DNA from 2 places in the Sinomonas sp. T428B genome. Region 2 is predicted to be linked to the other one. Evidence: riboswitches for the same ligand, from Rfam matches in the RefSeq annotation. Region 2 holds a riboswitch; the other holds the start of a gene.
The links. Region 2 has a riboswitch for S-adenosylmethionine ahead of ACUYMY_RS11630 (aminotransferase class V-fold PLP-dependent enzyme). Riboswitches for the same ligand answer to the same signal wherever they lie in the genome.
Positions count from the first base shown of each region.

Region 1: it holds a riboswitch for S-adenosylmethionine, as region 2 does, so the genes downstream of both, ACUYMY_RS02830 (flavin reductase family protein) here and ACUYMY_RS11630 (aminotransferase class V-fold PLP-dependent enzyme) in region 2, are expected to answer to the same signal.

Region 1 is NZ_JBRAZR010000001.1:600,156-605,378, forward strand. Features, by position in the region: gene ACUYMY_RS02815 (ABC transporter substrate-binding protein) at 1-195, shown strand, start outside; gene ACUYMY_RS02820 (amino acid ABC transporter permease) at 205-1,137, shown strand; gene ACUYMY_RS02825 (amino acid ABC transporter ATP-binding protein) at 1,134-1,919, shown strand; SAM riboswitch class IV at 2,158-2,269, shown strand; gene ACUYMY_RS02830 (flavin reductase family protein) at 2,309-2,791, shown strand; gene ACUYMY_RS02835 (oxygenase MpaB family protein) at 2,939-3,877, shown strand; gene ACUYMY_RS02840 (DUF503 domain-containing protein) at 3,993-4,286, shown strand; gene ACUYMY_RS02845 (hypothetical protein) at 4,376-4,849, opposite strand; gene ACUYMY_RS02850 (iron chaperone) at 4,918-5,223, opposite strand, start outside.
Region 2 is NZ_JBRAZR010000001.1:2,506,014-2,511,236, reverse strand. Features, by position in the region: gene ACUYMY_RS11640 (metal-dependent transcriptional regulator) at 1-545, opposite strand, end outside; gene ACUYMY_RS11635 (class I SAM-dependent methyltransferase) at 555-1,322, opposite strand; gene ACUYMY_RS11630 (aminotransferase class V-fold PLP-dependent enzyme) at 1,388-2,815, opposite strand; SAM riboswitch class IV at 2,848-2,961, opposite strand; gene hisN (histidinol-phosphatase) at 3,059-3,871, opposite strand; gene rsgA (ribosome small subunit-dependent GTPase A) at 3,920-5,089, opposite strand; gene aroA (3-phosphoshikimate 1-carboxyvinyltransferase) at 5,091-5,223, opposite strand, start outside.

The DNA.
Region 1 (5,223 bases), 1.9 Mb from region 2:
GACAGCTTCACCGTGATCGGCCGGGTCAACGTCGGCTCGAGCGACGTGACGGCGATCGGCATCAAGAAGGACTCCCCGCTGACCCCCGCCCTGCAGGCGGCGACCCAGTCGGTCCTCGACAGCCCGGAGTACAAGGAGGCGCTCGAGACCTGGGGCCTCGAGTCCGGCGCCATCACCGACGCCAAGCTCAACTAGGGGATGTCCATGCTGGAAACCATCACTCGCGGAAGCGAGCCCACGGCGAACGCGTCCGGCTCTGCGCTCAAGCCGCGGATCCGGCTGCGGACGCCCTCGGAATACGCGGGCTGGGCGTTCAGCATCCTGCTCGGCCTGGGGATCCTGGCCTCGGTCCTGACGAACCCCAACTTCAGGTGGGGCGTGGTCGGGAAGTACTTCTTCGCCGAGTCCATCCTGCGCGGCCTGATGCTCACGATCTTCCTCACCGTGGCGAGCATGGCCCTGGGCACGCTGCTGGGCCTGGCCCTGGCGGTCATGCGCTCCTCGCACGTGAAGCCGGTCTCGATCGCCGCGAACCTGTACATCACGCTGTTCCGCGGCACCCCGGTGCTGGTGCAGCTGATCTTCTGGTTCAACATCTCCGCCCTGTACCCGGACCTGCGGATCGGGATCCCGTTCACCGACCTCGGCGTGGCCGTGGACACGAACGCGATCATGGGCCCGATCACGGCGGCCCTGGTGGGCCTGACCCTGAACGAGGCCGCCTACATGGCCGAGATCATCCGCGGCGGGTTCTCCGCCGTGGGCAAGGGCCAGCTCGAGGCCGCGGACTCCCTGGGCATGAGCGCCGGGATGCGGATGCGGAAGGTCATCATCCCGCAGGCGATGCCCTCGATCATCCCGGCCACGGGCAACCAGGTCATCGGCATGTTCAAGGAGACCTCGCTCGTGTCCGTCCTGGGCGTGGCGGAGCTGCTGCAGAGCGCGCAGCTGATCTACGCCCGCACCTACGAGACCATCCCGCTGCTGATCGTGGCCAGCCTCTGGTACCTGGTCATGACCCTGCTGCTGAGCTACCCCCAGTCCAAGCTCGAGCAGAAGTACAACCGCTCCGCGGCGACCCTTCCGAGGAAGGCCAAGCGTGTGGCGCTGACGAGCCCGGAAGGGGCGGCACGATGACCACCCCCACCGGCACCATCCCTGACGGCACGATCCACGTCCGGAACCTGAAGAAGTCGTTCGGGCACAAGACGGTCCTGAAGGACATCAGCCTCGACATCGCCAGCGGGGAGGTCGCCTGCATCATCGGCCCCTCGGGCTCGGGCAAGTCCACCCTGCTGCGCTGCCTCAACGGCCTCGAGACGGTCGACTCGGGGGTGCTGAGGGTCAACGGCGAGGACTTCGGCTACCACGAGACCGAGCACGCCTACCACGCCCTTCCCAAGAAGAAGCTCGCCGAGCAGCGGACCCGGATCGGGATGGTGTTCCAGTCGTTCAACCTGTTCCCGAACATGACCGCGCGGGAGAACGTCATGGCCGGGCCCGTGCTGGTCAAGCGCGGGGACAAGAAGGCCGCTGCCAAGCGCGCCCAGGAGCTCCTGACCGACGTCGGGCTGGGCGCCTTCGGCGACCACTACCCGGCCCAGCTCTCCGGCGGGCAGCAGCAGCGCGTCGCGATCGCCCGGGCCCTGGCCATGGACCCGGAGATCATCCTCTTCGACGAGCCGACCTCCGCGCTGGATCCGGAGAAGGTCGGCGAGGTCCTCGCCGTCATGAAGAACCTCGCCAAGGCGGGCATGACCATGGTCGTGGTCACCCACGAGATGGGCTTCGCCCGCGAGGTCGGCGACACGGTCGTGTTCATGGACGAGGGCTACATCATCGAGCGCGGCGACGCCCGCGAGGTCCTGGGCAACCCGCAGGAGGCCCGCACCCAGTCCTTCCTCGAGAAGGTGCTCTGAGCGGACGAACAACGGTAAGGCTCCCCGGAACTGGCTGAAGAAGACGGCCGGTTCCGGGGAGCCTTTTCGTTGCCCTAGGAGCCCAGCCCCGGCGGTGCTGGAGGGTCCTCGTCCCTCACGTCACAAAAGCACATATGACGCCTGAGGGCCCTCGTCCCTGGCGTCACAAAAGCACATGTGTCCCCCTGTTTCCGCTAGGGTGGACCGCTCCGAAACCCCTTCGTAGGGTTGAGGACAGGATCAAGAGTCCCGGCGCGAAGCTCTGGCTGGCCGGGCGGCAACCCTCTCCCGTAGTGGGGTGCCCCAGATGAGGATCCGGCCGCGGTGGACATCCGCGGCAAGTACGGCGTCCAGACACTGGGCGTCCGGCCGAAATGCTGGAGGGCAGCATGACAGCTACACCCCTGGACCTCGTCGAGGGTGCGGATCTCCGCCGCGCCATGGCGCACTGGGCCACGGGCATCGCCGTCATCACGACCTCGGACGGCGGCACGCTCGCGGGAATCGTGAGCAACTCGTTCACCTCGATCAGCCTCGACCCGCCGCTCGTCTCCTGGGCGGTGGACCGCGCGTCGAGCTCCTTCGAGACCTGGAACCGCGCCGACAACTATGCCGTGCACATCCTCTCCGAGTCCCACCGGGACCTCGTGAAGCGGTTCGCGGCTAAGGGGACGGACAAGTTCGCGGGGCTCGACTGGGAGCCCGGCGTGCTCGGCTCGCCGATCGTGGCCGACGACGTGCCGCGCCTCGAGTGTCGACTCTGGCAGACGGTGGACGCGGGGGATCACGTCATCCTGATCGGCGAGGTAGTCAACGTCTCGGATCCGGACGGCTTCGTCCCCCTCACGAACCACGTGTTCTGGGCTAAGTAGCCCTTACGCGCCTGCGGCCCCGGCTCCCCTCATCGGAGGGGGCCGCGCGCGCCACATCCACCCCGCGGGCGGCATCGCGGCACCCATCTGATGGGCCCCTCTCAGGCGTGCTGTGATGCTGCCGCGGGCGCGGCGTACGCTGGAAGTGTGCGTACACGCACACAGCCCAGCCCGCCCGTCGAACGCCTCATCGCTCCCCTGCGGCGCCGCCTCCTGCTCACCTTCTCCGGCCAGTCGGAGGGCATCCCGTCGTGGCAGCTCGCCCTCGAGGAGGGCGACGACGCCGGCTACTTCGGCCCCGGCTCCGCCGTCTGGGCCGTGCACGGGGGCATGTCCCCGATCGTCGGGGGCATCCGCGCGCTCCTGACCCAGGCCCTCCACCCTGGCGTCCTGGCCGGCGTCGCCGAGCACTCGGACTACCGCGCCGACCCGCTCGCCCGGCTCGCCGGCACGATCCGCTGGATCTTCACTGTCACCTACGGGGACACTGCCGCCGCGGCGCGGGCCTGTGCCTGGGTGCGCCGGCGGCACCGCCCCGTCCGGGGGACCTACACGGACGCCGCCGGGATCCGCCGCCCCTACTCGGCGAACGATCCCGAGCTCGAGGCCTGGGTGCACCTCGCCTTCACCGACGCGTTCCTGCGCACCTATGAGGCCCTCGAGGGCCCCGTGCCCGGCGGCGCGGACCGCTACGTGGCCGAGTGGGCCCGCGCGGGCAGGCTCATGGGGGTCAAGGACCCGCCGCGCACGGAGCGGGAGCTCGGGGAGCGGCTCGCGGCGTACGACGACGCCGGGCAGCTGGGCGGCGGCCCGCGCCTCGACGAGGTGGTCGCCTTCCTCCGGCGGCCCCCGCTAGATCCGCTCCTGCGCCCCGGCTACCGGCTCCTCTTCGCCGCCGCCATCGGCACCATGCCGCAGCGGTACCTCGACCTCCTCGGGCTCGAGCGCCCGAGCGTGGGCCCGGTACCCCTCCCGACCGCGGCCGCCGCGAAGGTGACGCTCGCCGTCGTCGCCCGCGCCCTGGACCCGATGCCGCCGAGCGAGGCCGCCGCGCGCCGGCGGCTCGCGCGGCTCGGCCTCGGCTGACCCCTCAACGCGGGGTCACCTCCCGAGGATGCGGGGTCACCTTCCAAGGATGCGGGGTCAGGAACCCCGCTAGCCGCGAGGTGACTGCGGGTGGGAGCGTGCGGAAAATGGGCCCATGTGGATCGCCTGGATCGAGTTCGACCTCCTGCTCGGAGATGTGCACACGCTGAAGGAGAAGCGCTCCGTCGTGCGGCCGCTCGTGGCCGAGCTGCGGCGCCGCTTTGACGTGTCTGCGGCCGAGGTCGGGGAGATGGACCTCTACCGGCGGGCCAAGGTGGGGGCGGGGCTCGTGACCGCGGACCGGGCGCACGCGGTTGAGGTGCTCGACGCCGTCGAGCGCTTCGTCGCGGGCCGGCCCGAGCTCGAGCTGCTCAGCGCCCGCCGGAGGGAGCTCCACAGCGAGGACTGACCCCGCATCGTAGGGAGGTGACCCCGCATCGTAGGGAGGTGACCCCGCATCGTAGGGAGGTGACCCCGCATCGTGGCTTGTGATGCGGGTCAGCCCATGAACATGAGCACGATGTGCAGCAGGCTCAGGCCCAGCCCAGTGAACGCCGTTGCAGGGTAGCGCGCCGCCCGCGCGCGGGCCCGGGCGAGGCCGCCCCAGCCGGCAAGGACTGCGATCGCGAGCGGGGCCGCGGCGAGCACCGGGCCGATATACGGAACAAGCCCGAGCATGAGGGCGAACAGGCCGAAGCCGAGCGAGACGCCGCCCAGCAAGGTCGCTAGGCGCGAGGCGGGCTTTCGGGCGCGGGCCGGGCGCGGGGCACGTTGAACCTCGGACGAGGGCGCGTGGCCGGGCCGCGGGACGAGCTCGCCGCCGTGCCAGCCCTCCGCCAGCAGGCCATCGTCGGCCAGCAGGCCGTCGGGATCGGCGGAACGCGGCACACTGCCTGGCCGGACACCGTCAGGCCAGTAGGCGCTCGGGTCCCGGTAGGGATTCCGCCGCGGTGGCTGTCCGGGGATGCTCACCCTTCGATTATCGCCGGTCAGGGCGAGGGCGGGCAGTCAGGGTTGTCCCTGACCGCACCCTGAGCACGTCAGCTCACCGCCCTCGTCACGAGCTCGGTGATCCGCGCCTCGACCTCGTCGCTCAGCTCGGTCAGCGCGTACGACGTCGGCCACATCGCGCCGTCGTTGAGGTTGGCCTCCTCGCTGAAACCGAGCGTCGCGTAGGGCGTTTTGAACTTCTTCCGCTCCTGGAAGAAGCACACGACCTTGCCGGCCCGCGCATACGCCGGCATCCCGTACCAGAGCTTCGGGGCCAGATCAGGCGCAGCGGCGGCGACGATCGCATGCAGGCGCTCGGCCATCGCGCGGTCGGGCTCGTCCATCGCGGCGATCTT
Region 2 (5,223 bases):
TCGAGCACGATGTGCTCCGTCGCGAGGTAGCGCAGGAGGTCCGGGTTGTCGTCGCTGATGCGCGTGATCCGGCCCTCGTGGCCCGGGTCCAGGTCGCTGAGCCGGTGCGCGTCAGGGCGGTGGACCTGACCGGAGGCGCTTGGGATGGGGTCCCCGTGCGGGTCCCGGTCGGGGTGCCCGAGCTTGGCCGCGAGCCGCTCGACAAAGAGGTCCGAGACGGCGTGCTCGAGCTGCTCGGCCTCGTCGTGGACCTCGTCCCAGCGGTAGCCCAGCTCGTTGACGAGGAACGTCTCGAGGAGCCGGTGGCGGCGCACCATGGTCAGGGCGAGGTCCCGGCCGGCCTCGGTGAGCCGCACCGCCCCATAGGGGCGGTGGTCGACGAGGCCCTGGTCCTTGAGCTTGCGGACCATCTCGGAGACGGAGGAGTTCGCGACGCCGAGGCGCGCCGCGAGCTGCGAGGAGGTGATGGGCTTGTCCTGCCACTCCGTGAAGGAGTAGATGACCTTCACGTAGTCCTCGATCGAGGAGGAGGGGGCGCTCTTCACGACACCAGCCTACCCAAGCGCCAGAGGCACGGCCCGCCATGCCTGGGTCAGGTAGGGGAGGGCCAGGGCCTCTCCGGGGGTGTGGCCGAGGTGCTCGAAGAGGTACCACGCGAGGTTGTCCTCGACCTTCGCGCGGTGCCGGGCCGAGGCGTGCAGGTAGTAGCTGCGGGACTTGGCGAGCTCGACGATCCCCTCGGGCGTGATCGCGTCCTCCCAGCGGAAGAGCGCGGCCTCCCAGCCGACGAGCTCGGGGCCCGACGGCGGGCGGTAGTCGGGCTTGTGGACGTCGCCCGCGTGCATGATGCGGGAGAGCCGGTGGACCCAGGGGACCGTCGTGTCGAGCTGGTTCCACACGAGCCCCGCGCGCCCTCCCGGGCGCAGGAGACGCGCGGCCTCGCGGGTCGCCGCGCCGATGTCGAACCAATGCCAGGCCTGGGCCGCGACAACGAGGTCGGCGCTCGCGTCGGCCAGGCCCGTCGACTCGGCGGGGGCCACGACGCAGCGCGCGCCCGGATGGAGCCGGGCGAGCTGGGCGAGCATGTCCGCGCTCGGGTCGACGGCGGTGACTTCGAGCCCCCGGGCGATCAGCAGCGCGGTGAACTTGCCCGTGCCGGCGCCGAGGTCGACGGCGGTGCGGGCGCCGGCGGGGACGAGCCAGTCGGCGGCCTCCTCGGGGTACCCCGGCCGCACACGTTCGTAGTGCTCCCCGCCGGCCTCGAACGCCCTGGCGAGCTCGCGCCGTCGTGCATCGCCGAGCTTCGGCCCGCCGCGTCCCATCGTTCCCTCCTGACGTCCCCCAGCAATCTACCGCAGCCCGCCGCGGGCCGGCGGCCGGGAGTGCGTCAGGAGTCGGTGCCGCAGGGCGCCGCGCCCGCGGTGCCAGGCGTGTTGGGCGCCCAGTGGGGGAAGACGCGCGTGTCCCGGGCGGGGACCCAGCGGCCGGCGTCGACCACGTAGTCGAGCCCGAGGCCCTTCTCGACGAGCTGGCGGACGCCGCCGACGAGCCGCTCGACGTCCTCGAGCCGGGAGCCGACGCCGAAGCTCGCCCGGAGCGAGCCCGAGGCGAGGCCCAGACGGCGCAGGACCGGATGGGCGCAGAAGCGGCCGTCCCGGACGCCCACGCCGTGCTCGGCGGAGAGGTAGGCGGCCGTGAGGCCCGCGTCGTGGCCCGCGACGGAGAAGTTGACGACGCCGATCGCGCCTCCGCCAGCGGCGGGAGTGGAACTGCCCGGGTCGCCGCCGTCGCCCGCCTCGGAGTCGGCGAAGAGCCGGTGCACGGTCACGCCGTCGACCCCGGACAGCCCGTCGATGAGCGCGGCCCGCAGCTGCTGCTCGTGCCGGTGCCAGAGGCCCTCGTCGAGGTCCCCGAGGACCTGGGCGGCTCGGGCGATCGTGGCGGCGCCGAGCACGTTGGGGGAACCGCCCTCGTGCCGCGCCGGGCCCTCGGCCCACGTGACGGCGTCGAGCCGGACCTCGCGGACCGCCCCGCCGCCGGCGAGGTGCGGGCGGCCGGCATCGAGCCAGTCCGGCCGTCCCAGGAGCACGCCGCTGCCGAACGGCGCGTAGAGCTTGTGGCCCGAGAACGCGAGGTAGTCGATCCCCGTCCCGGCGACGTCGATGCGTCGGTGCGGAGCGAGCTGCGCGGCGTCGACCGCGATGCGGGCGCCGTGCTCGTGGGCGAGCTCGGCGAGGGTCGCGAGCGGCAGGACCTCGCCGGTGACGTTCGAGGCGCCCGTGACGGCGAGGAGGCTCACGCCCCCGTCGGAGAGCTGGAGCCGGACGCGCTCGAGCGTCTCGGCGATCGTGCCCGCCGCGATGACGCTGCGGTGCGGCCGGGCCTGCCACGGGAGGAGGTTCGCGTGGTGCTCGAGGTCGAGGTAGAGGACGTCGCCGCGCGCGGGGAGGCAGCCCGCGAGGAGGTTGAGCGACTCGGTCGTGTTGCGCGTGAAGATGACGGCGTCGTCGTCGCGGCCGCCGACGAAGCTCCGCACGATCGCGCGGGCATTCTCGTACACGCTCGTGCTGATCTGGGAGGCGTACCCGGCGCCCCGGTGCACGCTCGCGTAGTAGGGGAGCACCTCGTTCAGGTGGTCCGCGACCTCCGCGAGGGCCGGGGCCGAGGCGGCGTAGTCGAGGTTCGCGTAGCGGACCTCGCCGCCGCCCACGAGCGGGGCGCGCAGCTCCGAGCCGACGACCTCGGCGAGCGGCGCGGCCGCGTCGGGGTACGCGTCGCGGGAGATGATCGGGGCGTGGGAGAGGGCAGTGCTCACGGGGCATACCTCGCATGAGTGAGGGACCGCAGGGTCCGCGCTTGCCGCATCCGCTCCGGACCGGCCTGGTCGTCACCCGGGGCACCCCACCGCGGTTGGAGGGTTGCCGGCCAGCAAACCGGGGTTTCGCGCTGGCACTCGTGACCTGTCCACGACATTAGGGCACGGGCACGCCCCCGCGCACCCGCGCCGCCCCTATGACGCGGAATGTGACACGCCCGCGTCACATGGGCGGGGTCCGGGTCAGAGCAGGTCGTCGTACCCGGGGTTGAGGCGGCCCAGCGCCTCCGAGTGCAGGATGCCGTTGGTCGCGAGGGCGTTGCCGCCCCACGGGCCCTCCTTGCCCTCGAGCGACGTGAAGCGGCCGCCGGCCTCGGTCACGATGGGCACGAGCGCGGCCATGTCGTAGAGCGCGAGCTCGGGTTCGGTCGCGATGTCGACGGCGCCCTCGGCGACGAGGCAGTACGACCAGAAGTCCCCGTAGGCGCGCGTGCGCCACACGTCCTCGGTGAGCGAGAGGAAGTCGTCGAGGTTCCCGCGCTCCTTCCAGCCCGAGAGGCTCGAGTAGGACAGCGAGGCGTCGCCGAGCTTCGCGACGTTGCTCACGTGCAGCCGCGTCGCGGAGGCGAGCGAGCGCCCGGTGTACGCCCCGGCGCCCTTCGCGGCCCACCAGCGCCGCCCGAGGGCGGGGGCGCTCACGACGCCGACGACGATCTCGTCCCCGTCCGCGAGGGCGATGAGCGTGGCCCACACGGGCACGCCCCTGACGAAGTTCTTCGTGCCGTCGATCGGGTCGATGATCCAGCGGCGGGAGCCGTGGCCGGTCGTGCCGAACTCCTCGCCGACGACGGCGTCGCGCGGGCGGGAGCGCGAGAGCTGGCCCCTGATGGCCTCCTCGGCGGCGCGGTCCGCGTCCGTGACGGGGGTGAGGTCCGGCTTCGTCTCGATCTTGAGGTCGAGGGCCTTGAACCGCTCCATGGTCTGGGCGTCGACGGAATCCGCCAGGACGTGGGCCAGTCGGAGGTCGTCGTTGTACGTCTCGGGCGCGTGGTTCATGCACCCACGCTATCCCGTCGGCGGGTCGGACGGCTGCAGGCGCGGGCTTCACTCGCCGGGCGGCTGGGCGCCCAGCTCCTTCGTCTCCTGGCCCTCCTCGCGGCGGTCCGCCCCGAGCAGCCGGCGCAGCGACGCGAGGCGGGCGGGGCCGGCGTCGCCCGCGTGCCCCTCGGCGACCCAGGCGTCGAGGCCGCAGCCCACGGCCGAGGCGTCGTGCCGGCAGCCGCGCTCGCAGGCCTCGGTCCCCGGCTCGAGGTCGCCGAACGCGTGCAGGATCCGTTCCGGGTCGACGTGGGCGAGGCCGAAGGAGCGGATGCCGGGGGTGTCGATGATCCAGCTCCCCGGCGCGGCGTCCTCGAGCCGCAGCGCGAGGGCCGACGACGACGTGTGCCGCCCGCGCCCGGTCACCGCGTTGACGCCGCCCGTCGCGCGGTCGGCCCCCGTGAGCGCGTTGACCATGGTCGACTTGCCCACGCCCGAGTGCCCCAGGAGCACGGTGACGCGGCCCTCGAGCTCGGCGCGCAGGGCCCGCACGGCATCCTCGTCGAGCCGGGCCGAGGAGCCGTCCGCACCGCGCGCGTCGATGCCGCGCGCCTCCTTTCGCCCGCCCTCCGCACGGGGCGTCGCGTCGCCGTCCTCGGGCCCGTCCGGCCCTGCCGCTGTCCGGCTCACGACGACGGCGAGCGGCAGCTGCTCATAGGTCGCCAGGAGCGGGGCCGGGTCCCGCAGGTCCGCCTTCGTCACGAGCAGGAGCGGCTCGATCCCGGCGTCGTAGGCCGCGACGAGCGCGCGGTCGATGAACCCCGTGCGCGGCTCCGGATTCGCGGCCGCGACCACGATCACGAGCTGGTCGGCGTTCGCGACGACGACGCGCTCGACGGGGTCGGTGTCGTCCGCGCTGCGTCGCAGCAGCGTGCGACGCTCCTCGACGCGGACGAGCCGCGCGAGCGTGTCGGGCCGCCCGGAGACGTCGCCGACGAGGGCGACGAAGTCGCCGGGGACCACCGGGGTGCGGCGTAGCTCGCGCGCCCGCGCGGCGACGACGATCCGCTCCTGCGGGGTATCCTCGGCGACGACGGCGGTGTACCGGCCGCGGTCCACTGTCACGATCCTGCCGACGACGGCGTCCTCGTGGCTCGGCCGGTCCTTCGTGCGCGGGCGACTGCCGCGCTTGTTCGGCCGGATGCGGACGTCGCTCTCGTCCCACTCCCGGGGCATGTCAGGCGCCGGCTCCCCGGTCCGCGGGGGAGGGCTCGCCGGCCCCGCCGTGCGTGTCAGAGGCCTGACCGCCCCGGCTGTCTGCGGTGGGCCGGGCGCCCTGGCCGAGCATGTTGGCCCACATCTGCGGGAAG